Regions from separate parts of the Colwellia psychrerythraea 34H genome, predicted to be linked through region 1. Evidence: predicted binding sites of a transcription regulator. Region 1 holds the regulator's gene; each other region holds the start of a gene.
What was found. Region 1 encodes NrdR, which represses ribonucleotide reductase genes. Its sites were predicted from a motif close to AAACACNANATNTNGTGTTT; they were not measured.
Positions count from the first base shown of each region.

Region 2: a site for NrdR is predicted at 978-997, ahead of nrdA (class 1a ribonucleoside-diphosphate reductase subunit alpha). Genes of this name have one in related genera too.
Region 3: a site for NrdR is predicted at 1,260-1,279, ahead of nrdG (anaerobic ribonucleoside-triphosphate reductase activating protein). Genes of this name have one in related genera too.

Region 1 is NC_003910.7:729,427-732,718, forward strand. It holds gene glyA (serine hydroxymethyltransferase) at 1-1,184, shown strand, start outside; gene nrdR (transcriptional regulator NrdR) at 1,495-1,992, shown strand; gene ribD (bifunctional diaminohydroxyphosphoribosylaminopyrimidine deaminase/5-amino-6-(5-phosphoribosylamino)uracil reductase RibD) at 1,994-3,235, shown strand; gene CPS_RS03265 (riboflavin synthase) at 3,283-3,292, shown strand, end outside.
Region 2 is NC_003910.7:2,422,555-2,425,846, reverse strand. It holds gene nrdA (class 1a ribonucleoside-diphosphate reductase subunit alpha) at 1,138-3,292, shown strand, end outside.
Region 3 is NC_003910.7:97,329-100,620, reverse strand. It holds gene CPS_RS00425 (DMT family transporter) at 124-1,092, shown strand; gene nrdG (anaerobic ribonucleoside-triphosphate reductase activating protein) at 1,387-2,007, shown strand; gene nrdD (anaerobic ribonucleoside-triphosphate reductase) at 1,994-3,292, shown strand, end outside.

The DNA of each region.
Region 1 (3,292 bases):
AAGAAGAGCACATTGAATTAATTGCATCTGAAAACTACTGTAGCCCGCGCGTTCTTGAAGCACAAGGCTCACAACTTACTAACAAATACGCTGAAGGTTACCCTGGCAAGCGTTACTACGGTGGTTGTGAATATGTTGATATCGCTGAGCAATTAGCGATTGATCGTGCTAAAGAATTATTTGGTGCTACTTATGCCAACGTTCAGCCTCATGCTGGTTCACAAGCTAACGCAGCTGTTTTTCAAGCTTTAGTTACACCAGGCGGTAAAGTATTAGGCATGAGCTTAGCTCATGGCGGTCACTTAACTCATGGTTCACATGTAAGCTTCTCTGGTAAGTCTTACGAAGCGTTCCAATATGGTCTTCACCCTGAAACAGGCGATATTGACTATGAAGAATTAGAACGTTTAGCTGTAGAGCACAAACCAGAAATGATTATCGGTGGTTTCTCAGCATTCTCAGGTGTTGTTGACTGGGCACGTATGCGTACAATTGCTGATAAAGTTGGCGCTTACTTCTTCGTAGATATGGCTCACGTTGCGGGTTTAATTGCTGCAGGTCTTTACCCTAACCCAGTTCCACATGCGCATGTTGTTACTACAACTACGCATAAAACATTAGCTGGCCCACGTGGCGGTTTAATTATCTCTGGTTGTGATGACGAAGCTATTTACAAAAAGTTAAACAGCGCTGTTTTCCCAGGTGGTCAAGGTGGCCCATTAATGCACATTATTGCAGCGAAAGCCGTTGCATTTAAAGAAGCATTATCGCCAGAGTTTAAAGTTTACCAACAAAATGTTTTAGCTAACGCTTTAGCAATGGTAGATGTATTACAAGACCGTGGTTATAAAGTAGTATCTAACGGTACGCAAAACCACTTATTGTTACTTGATTTAATCGATAAAGATATTACTGGTAAAGATGCTGATGCCGCTTTAGGTAAAGCACACATCACAGTAAACAAAAACTCAGTGCCAAACGATCCTCGTTCTCCGTTTGTTACATCAGGTCTACGTTTAGGTACTCCAGCGATTACTCGTCGTGGTTTTGGTATCGAAGAAACTAAGGCATTAACTGGCTGGATTTGTGACATTCTTGATGATATTGAAAATGAAGACGTTAGCAAACGTGTTCAAGACCAAGTTAAAGAGTTATGTGCTCGTTTCCCTGTTTACCAAAAGTAGCTTTTATCTTGTCGCTGTAAAGCTCAATTTAAGCGTCAAAAGTACTCATTGACTAACGTCAACTCCGTACTTTTTTCTTTAAATTGAGCCACACAGCTTAAAGCTAAATATCTACTTACACTGAAATTTGTTTAATAGTTAGTGTAAGTAAGTGAATAGTGAACTAGCGTCATACACTAAGCCTTTTATCGCTCAAGGCTTAACGGAAACTCAGTTTACTTAGCTAAATCAGTTGTTTTATATTAAAATGGTCGCCTTGAGCGGCCATTTTTTTTGTCCGTAATTTAATCTCCATTACCGTAGGTAAACCATGTATTGTCCATTTTGTTCAGCTAATGACACTAAAGTCATCGATTCACGTTTAGTTTCTGATGGCCATCAAGTAAGACGACGTCGTGAATGTTTAGCTTGTCACGAACGTTATACAACATTTGAAAGTGCTGAATTGGTGATGCCAAGAATCATAAAACGTGATGGCAGCAGAGAACCGTTTAACGAAGATAAAATGCTTAGTGGTTTAACCCGAGCATTAGAAAAACGCCCTGTAAGCATGGAACAAATAGAGTTGGCGGTTAATAAGCTGAAGTCTCAAATGCGCGCTACTGGTGAACGAGAAATTAGCAGTGAAATGCTAGGAGACTTAATTATGGCGCAGCTTAAAGAATTAGATAAAGTTGCTTACTTACGTTTCGCTTCTGTTTATTTGTCCTTTGAAGATATCAGCGAGTTTGCTGATGAGATCACGCGATTAGGAAAAGAAAAAAACGGTAAAGCAAAAAAGGCTAAACCAGCGAAAACGGCTAAATAACATGAAAACTAGTTCGCCTAACAACAAGAACACTCTTACTGAGCAAAACTTTACTGAACAAGACCACCACTTTATGTCTAGGGCTATAGATTTAGCTAAAAAAGGACATTTCACTACTTCTCCCAACCCTAGAGTTGGTTGTGTGTTAGTGAGCTATAAAGAAGGTGTTGGTAAGGTCATTGGTGAAGGTTATCATCAAAAAGCTGGGCAGGGTCATGCAGAAGTTAATGCGTTAGCTGAGGCAAAAGTGAACAATCCCGCTTTAATCAAGGGGGCTACAGCCTATGTTACCCTTGAGCCTTGCAGCCATTTTGGCCGTACGCCGCCATGTGCCAAAGCATTAGTTGATGCTGGTGTTAGTCATGTTATTGCCGCTATGGTTGATCCCAATCCACAAGTTTCTGGTAATGGTTTATCTCTATTAGAAAAAGCGGGCATCACGGTACAATCGGGTTTGTTAGAACAAAGCGCAAGGCTACTCAACGTCGGGTTTATTCATAAGATGGTCAATAATCTTCCATATGTACGCTGTAAATTAGCAGCGAGTCTTGATGGAAAAACAGCCATGGCCAGTGGCGAAAGTAAATGGATTACGTCAGCAGATGCTCGACAAGATGTTCAACGTCTACGCGCCCAGAGTTGCGCGATTATCACAGGTGCAGATTCAGTACTTTTTGATAATGCTAAGATGACAGTACGTTGGTCTGAGCTAGGTGAGTTAAAAAGTAACTACCCAAAAGAAGCCCTTCGTCAGCCTTTACGTATTGTAATTGATAGTCAAAATAGACTGACGCCAAACCTTGCATTATTCGAACATCAGTCACCAATTTTAATTATTAATGGCATAGATCCGGACTACGTTGAAAATAAAATTGAATCACATCTTGAAAACTTACCAAAATGGCCGCATTTCGTAGAACAGGTGCAATTACCTGTGACTGAAAACTCGCAGGGTAAATTGAAAATAAATTTAAAGGCTTTGTTAGAATACCTAGCAAAGCGAGGGCTCAATGATATTTTAATTGAGTCAGGCGCACGGTTAAGTGGTGCCTTTATTGAACAAAATTTAGTGAATGAACTTATTCTGTATCAAGCGCCCAAATTAATGGGTGGCGATGGTAAAAACTTAATGGAAATGCCCTCAGTATCAAAGCTGAACCAAGCCAAGGCATTAACTATTAGTGATATTCGTATGGTTGGTGTGGATATTCGCATCACTAGCCAACTTACTAATACTGAATAAATGAACACCGAATAAATAATCACACAAAAAATTAAATAGAGAAGTCTATGTTTACAG
Region 2 (3,292 bases), 1.7 Mb from region 1:
GTTTCTAAAGTCAGCATAACCGAAGTAAATCGAAAGATGACAAATGTTTGCAAAGCCACTATATATTTTTAGGGTTACTGATTCAACTTTTATGAGTCGTCTTTCTTTCGATTATTTCAGAATTTTAACTTTGAAGTAAATAGGAGATCACAATATGATATCAGTAGATTTGAATATAAAATTCAAGTTCAAGATAGCAAGTCTGATTTATATTATTCAGTTTTGGATAATGTAATAGCAATTAAGACTATTTAATACTACAAACCATTCACTGCATTGAATGGTTTTTTTATGTCTGAGGATCTAATGAAGCCATTCTGACCCTGCCCCAATAATTCAAGCATTTTCTACCTTAGTTAAACCGAGATACTTGATTTTCTTTTTAACGCTCAATAAAAGCGTAAAATCTTATTTACTTGCAATACTCGCAGCAGAAGAACACAGATTAAAGTGCATTGATGACAGTGGTATCCTTTACAATCTAGCTCAATTAAGCTCAATTCAGCCCAATCCAACTACAGGAAACCATAAATTCAACTATTCACTGGCTGTTAATTATATATTGTGCTGTCGTAAGCTTTAAAAATAACGACCCTAGCTGTTCATAAAGTTCAAAAACTTGGTAAATTCGATGCTTCAGGTACCTGCAGAATAATTGTTGTATAAACAATCAAGTTGTTTAAACATTAATCTGCGCTTAACTTAAAACCATAACCACTTGTAAAATATACATTTTATTTTATTTATATTAATTTATTATAGCGAACATAAATATTGACCAAAAATAATTTATAAAAATAATTTATCTTAAAAAAAGTAAAATAATCGTTGCTTTTAGTAAATTCCAAAATCAAATTGTCTTACTAGGTTAGTCATCACTAACCCTTAAATTAAGGCAAAAATAATCACAAAGATCAACTCATTTTATCACTTGCAAAACAGGTCAAACCTCACTATCTTGTGTCTAGAATTATAAAAAACCCTAGATATTGTGCATTTGATGCTCAGTTGTTATTTTTAATACTACGTATTAAGTTATTTATTTCTAATACGTATGTGGGATTTTTTATTAGGGACGTTTTAGATCCTTTTATTAGGAATAAAAAACAATAACAATAATCGCTTTACAGGTATTTCATGAATAACAACCTCTTTGTAACTAAACGAAATGGTGAGAAAGAAACCATTGATTTAGAAAAAATTCACCGTGTCATTGCTTGGGCCGCGGATGGCTTAGAACAAGTTTCTGTTTCTCAAGTTGAATTAAAATCTCACATTCAGTTTTATGACGGGATCAAAACTGAAGATATTCATGAAACTATTATTAAATCAGCTGCTGATTTGATATCTGAAGAGACTCCAGATTATCAATACTTGGCAGCTCGTTTAGCAGTATTTCATTTACGTAAAAAAGCCTACGGACAATTTGAGCCACCGGCCCTTTATGATCACGTAGTGAAATTAGTTGAAGCGGGTAAATATGATCAGCATTTGTTAGCTGATTATACTAAAGATGACTTTGAGCACATGTCCAGCTTTATGGACCATAGCCGTGATCTAAACTTCAGCTATGCTGCCATGAAGCAGCTTGAAGGTAAGTATTTAGTACAAAACCGTGTTAGCGGTGAAATTTACGAAAGTGCTCAATTCCTCTATATTTTAGTTTCGGCATGTTTGTTTGCTAAATACCCTGTTGAATCTCGCTTACGTTACGTAGAAGATTTTTATCACGCTATCTCTCGCTTTAAAATATCATTGCCTACTCCAATCATGGCCGGTGTTCGTACACCAACACGTCAATTCTCATCTTGTGTATTGATTGAGTGTGGCGATAGTTTAGATTCAATTAATGCTACATCAAGCGCTATTGTTAAATATGTATCTCAACGTGCTGGTATTGGTGTCAATGCTGGTCGTATTCGTGCTTTAGGTAGCACGATAAGAAATGGTGAAGCATTTCATACTGGTTGTATCCCATTCTTTAAGCATTTCCAAACAGCAGTTAAAAGTTGTTCACAAGGTGGTGTTCGCGGCGGTGCTGCTACATTGTTTTATCCTTTATGGCATCTTGAAGTAGAAAGCTTACTGGTACTTAAAAATAACCGTGGTGTTGAAGAAAACCGTGTGCGTCATTTAGATTATGGTGTGCAATTTAACAAGCTGATGTACCAACGTTTAATTAAAGGTGGCTCTATTACCTTATTCAGTCCTAGTGATGTTCCGGGACTATATGATGCTTTCTTTGAAGACCAAGAAAAGTTTGAGCGTTTATACGTACAGTATGAAAACGATGATTCAATTCGCAAAAAACGTATTAAAGCTATCGAGTTATTCACGCTGTTTGCACAAGAACGCGCAAGCACCGGCCGTATCTACTTACAAAACGTAGATCACTGTAATACTCATAGTCCATTTGATTCAAGTAAAGCGGCTATTCGTCAGAGTAATTTGTGTTTAGAAATTGCCCTGCCAACTAAGCCAATGAATGATATTAATGATGAGAATGGGGAAATTGCGCTTTGTACACTTTCTGCATTTAACTTAGGTGCTATCGACTCATTAGATGAACTAGAGGGATTAGCAGATCTCGCTGTTCGCGCTTTAGATAGTTTATTAGATTATCAAGACTACCCTATTGCTGCAGCACAAAGTGCTAGCATGGCGAGAAGAACATTAGGTATAGGTGTTATTAACTATGCATACTATCTTGCTAAAAACGGACTTTACTACTCAAACGGTAGTGCAAATAACTTAACTCACCGCACTTTTGAAGCTATTCAGTTTTACTTACTCAAAGCGACAAATGAATTAGCGAAAGAGCAAGGTGCATGTCCTAAATTTGATGAAACACTCTTATCTAAAGGAATTTTACCGATTGATACTTATAAAAAGACAATCGATGACATTACCGGTGAACCACTTCATTTAGATTGGGAAAGTTTACGTGAAAGTATTAAAAAGCATGGTGTAAGAAACTCAACAGTTTCTGCATTAATGCCATCTGAAACATCTTCACAGATATCTAACGCAACTAATGGTATTGAGCCACCTCGTGGTTTAATAAGCATTAAAGCCAGTAAAGATGGTGTATTGAAACAAGTTGTTCCTGAGTATGAAAAACTAAAAGGCAATTATGAGTTACTCTGGAATATTCCAGATAACCAAGGCTATTTAGAATTGGTTGGTATTATGCAAAAGTTTGTCGACCAAGCGATATCAGCAAATACTAATTATGATCCGAATAAATTTGAAGGCGGTAAAGTCCCCGTTAAACAAATCTTAAAAGATATAC
Region 3 (3,292 bases), 630 kb from region 1:
TAAGCCTTTTAATTCTCGCTGAGTGGGAAATAACTCAATGGACTTGGTATAAGTAGCTATTTTTGTATAATATACGGTCCTCAATTTATCTGCTCCTAAATAAGGAGCAAAAAGAGCTTATCTATGACAGTTACCTCACCTCGCATTGCAACTATCTTGCTACTTATCGTCTGCTTTATTTGGGGGGTAGAGTTTGTCCCAATTGATCTTGCGATTGAAGTGATGCCAACGAATACTTTCAATGCTATTCGCTTTGCTGTGGCGACACTGTCGATGTTACCTCTGCTTTGGTTTGTGCAAAAGAAAAACAAAGGTAACTCTAAGCCTATCGATTATGTCCTCTTAATAAGGTCAGGTATGTTACTGGGCTTTTTCCTCTTTATTGGTTTTTATACTCAGACTGAAGGAATGCGTTTTACCACAGTGACTAATGCTGGTTTTATTACCGGTCTGTGTGTGCCTCTTGTTCCTGTATTAGGTTTTTTAATCTTTCGAAATGTTGTTCCTAAGTCAGTATGGATAGGCGTTGTTACCGCAACAGCGGGTCTCTATATGTTAACCATAGGAGACAAGTTAGTATTTAATAAAGGTGATATTCTGGTGTTGATCTGCGCCTTTGGTTTTGCTGGCCATATCATTATGACTGACCGCTTCGTCGATAACTTACCCATCATCCCATTAAGTATTGTACAAATTTTTGCAGTCTCTATTTACAGTACGATAGCTATATTCATTGGTCCTGACCCTGTTTTTTATTATCAGGATGCCGAGCCCGTTAGTTGGTATCAACAACTGTTTACCCCTTTGATGATATTTGCCATTTTAGTATCAGGGATCTTGGGAACCGCTTATGCTTTCTGGGCTCAATCAGTAAGTCAGACATTACTAAAACCTCATAAAGTAGCGCTTATCTTTGCTGCAGAGCCTGTCTTCGCTTGCATTGCCGCTTGGGTATTTTTGGACGAAGTGCTTGGTGAAAAAGGCATGATCGGTGCTGGATTAATTCTTGCTGGAATGCTTGTTTCAGAGTTAGGAGATCGGAAAAAACAGCCAGAACTCAGAGCGCTTGATCAGACAGCTGCACTGAAATGAAATAGCCAACGTTAAAATTAATAAATGGGTACTGAAAACACTATTTTTCATACCCATTAATTTCCCTTCTTTCTGCTATCAATGCTGAGATTAATTCACTAATCATTAGCTGAATCTGCATTATACATCCAATAACAATCACTATATATTGATCTAATAATAAAAAAATACACTATATATTGTGCTTAATTATTTTATTACCACAAGTTATCTTGATCTAAATCAACAAGCCACCACCCCGAAATACTATATATTGTGCTTATTAAAACAATAACATCTATATATAGGTGACGTATGACTTTTAACTGTATTACTCCGAGTGTTGTCTTCCAAGAAGTGCCTAATGAAATTAGCCTGTGCTTTAGTATTACCGGCTGTAAGGTCGGCTGCAAAGGTTGCCACAGCACTGAGTTATGGCAAGAAGATAATGGCGTGTTACTCACCAATACAAACTTCACCCAGTGGCTTAAAAAGTATCAAGGCCTAATCAGTTGTGTGGTGTTTTTTGGTGGTGAATGGCAAGCCAACGCTTTAATTGAAAAGCTGATCATCGCTAAAAATCATGGCCTTAAAACTTGCCTCTACTCTGGCGAAAAACATATTGATATAAATATTTCTCAACACCTTAATTTTTTAAAAACGGGTGCTTGGCATGAAACGTTAGGTGGCCTAGATAGCCCGACAACCAATCAAGTTTTTCGTAATGTCATCTCAGGTGAAAAGTTAAACCATTTATTTAACAAAGCTATCGATGTGAATACCTTCAAGGTTAATACCGTCGATGCTAGTCATTCTCAAACTACTATTTTAGAAACTAACTCTTTTAAGACTAATTCTCTCGAGACTAGTGCTTTTGAGATTAGTACTTTCGAACCTTATCAATTTACTCAAGGAGCTAACAATGTTGCGGCTTAACGAAGAACAGATCACCAATAAAAAAGATTTTATCAAACAATATTTTTCAGCAAAAAATGCAGCAGATGGCTCAAAAATGGATGCCAATGCCAACGTCAGCCATAAAAACATTGCGACGTTAGAAGCTGAGTTATTAAAAGATTGTTTTGTGCAAATTAATCGCGCGTTAGTGCATGACAAAATACGCGATACTTTTGATGCTGACTTGGCCAAAGAGTATTTACGTCAAATTGAAGATCATGAAATTTACGTGCACGATGAGACCAGTTTAAAGCCATATTGTACCTCAATTAGCATGTACCCCTTTTTATTAGACGGCTTAACTAAGTTAGGCGGTGAGTCTAAAGCACCTAAGCATTTAGAATCTTTCTGTGGCTCTTTTGTGAACCTTATTTTTGCTATTTCAGCGCAATTTGCTGGTGCGGTTGCGACTGTTGAGTTTCTCACCTATTTTGATTACTTTGCTCGCCTTGAATACGGTAATGATTATCTAAGTACGCATAAATCTGAGATAGAAAATCACTTACAACATGTGGTTTATGCTATCAATCAACCAGCGGCGGCTCGTGGATACCAGAGTGTATTTTGGAACATTTCATTATTTGATCAACATTACTTTGCTTCAATGTTTGGCGAATTTGTTTTCCCTGATTTTAGTAAACCTAATTGGCAGACCGTTGACCAGCTACAACAATTCTTCCTCGGCTGGATCAATAAGGAGCGTGAACAAGCAGTACTTACCTTCCCTGTAGTTACCGCGGCAATGCTAACTGAAAATGGCCAGTGTAAAGACCTAGATTTTGCCCGTAAACTCGCTCAACAAAAAGCTGAAGGTAATTCCTTTTTTATCTACTTATCTGACAGTGCCGATTCACTAGCCTCATGCTGTCGATTACGTAATGAAATTTCTGACAATACTTTTTCTTATACCTTAGGTGCTGGTGGTGTTGCCACAGGCTCAATTAATGTAATTACTGTTAATATGAATCGTTTAGTGCAAGACGGTCGAGATTTAAAAACAGAAATAGAAAAAATACAAAAATACCAAGTTGCTTATCGAAAATTGATGCAAGAGTATCAAGCGCAAGGCGCATTATCCGTTTACGACGCTGGGTTTATTTCACTTGATAAGCAATTTCTTACCATAGGTATTAATGGTATGGCTGAAGCGGCTGAGTTTGCCCAAATTAAAGTCGGCAATAATGAAGAATATAAGCAATTTGTTAGTACACACTTAAAAGTAATTTACCAAGCGAACCAAGCCGCTAAGAAAGAATTTGGCTAT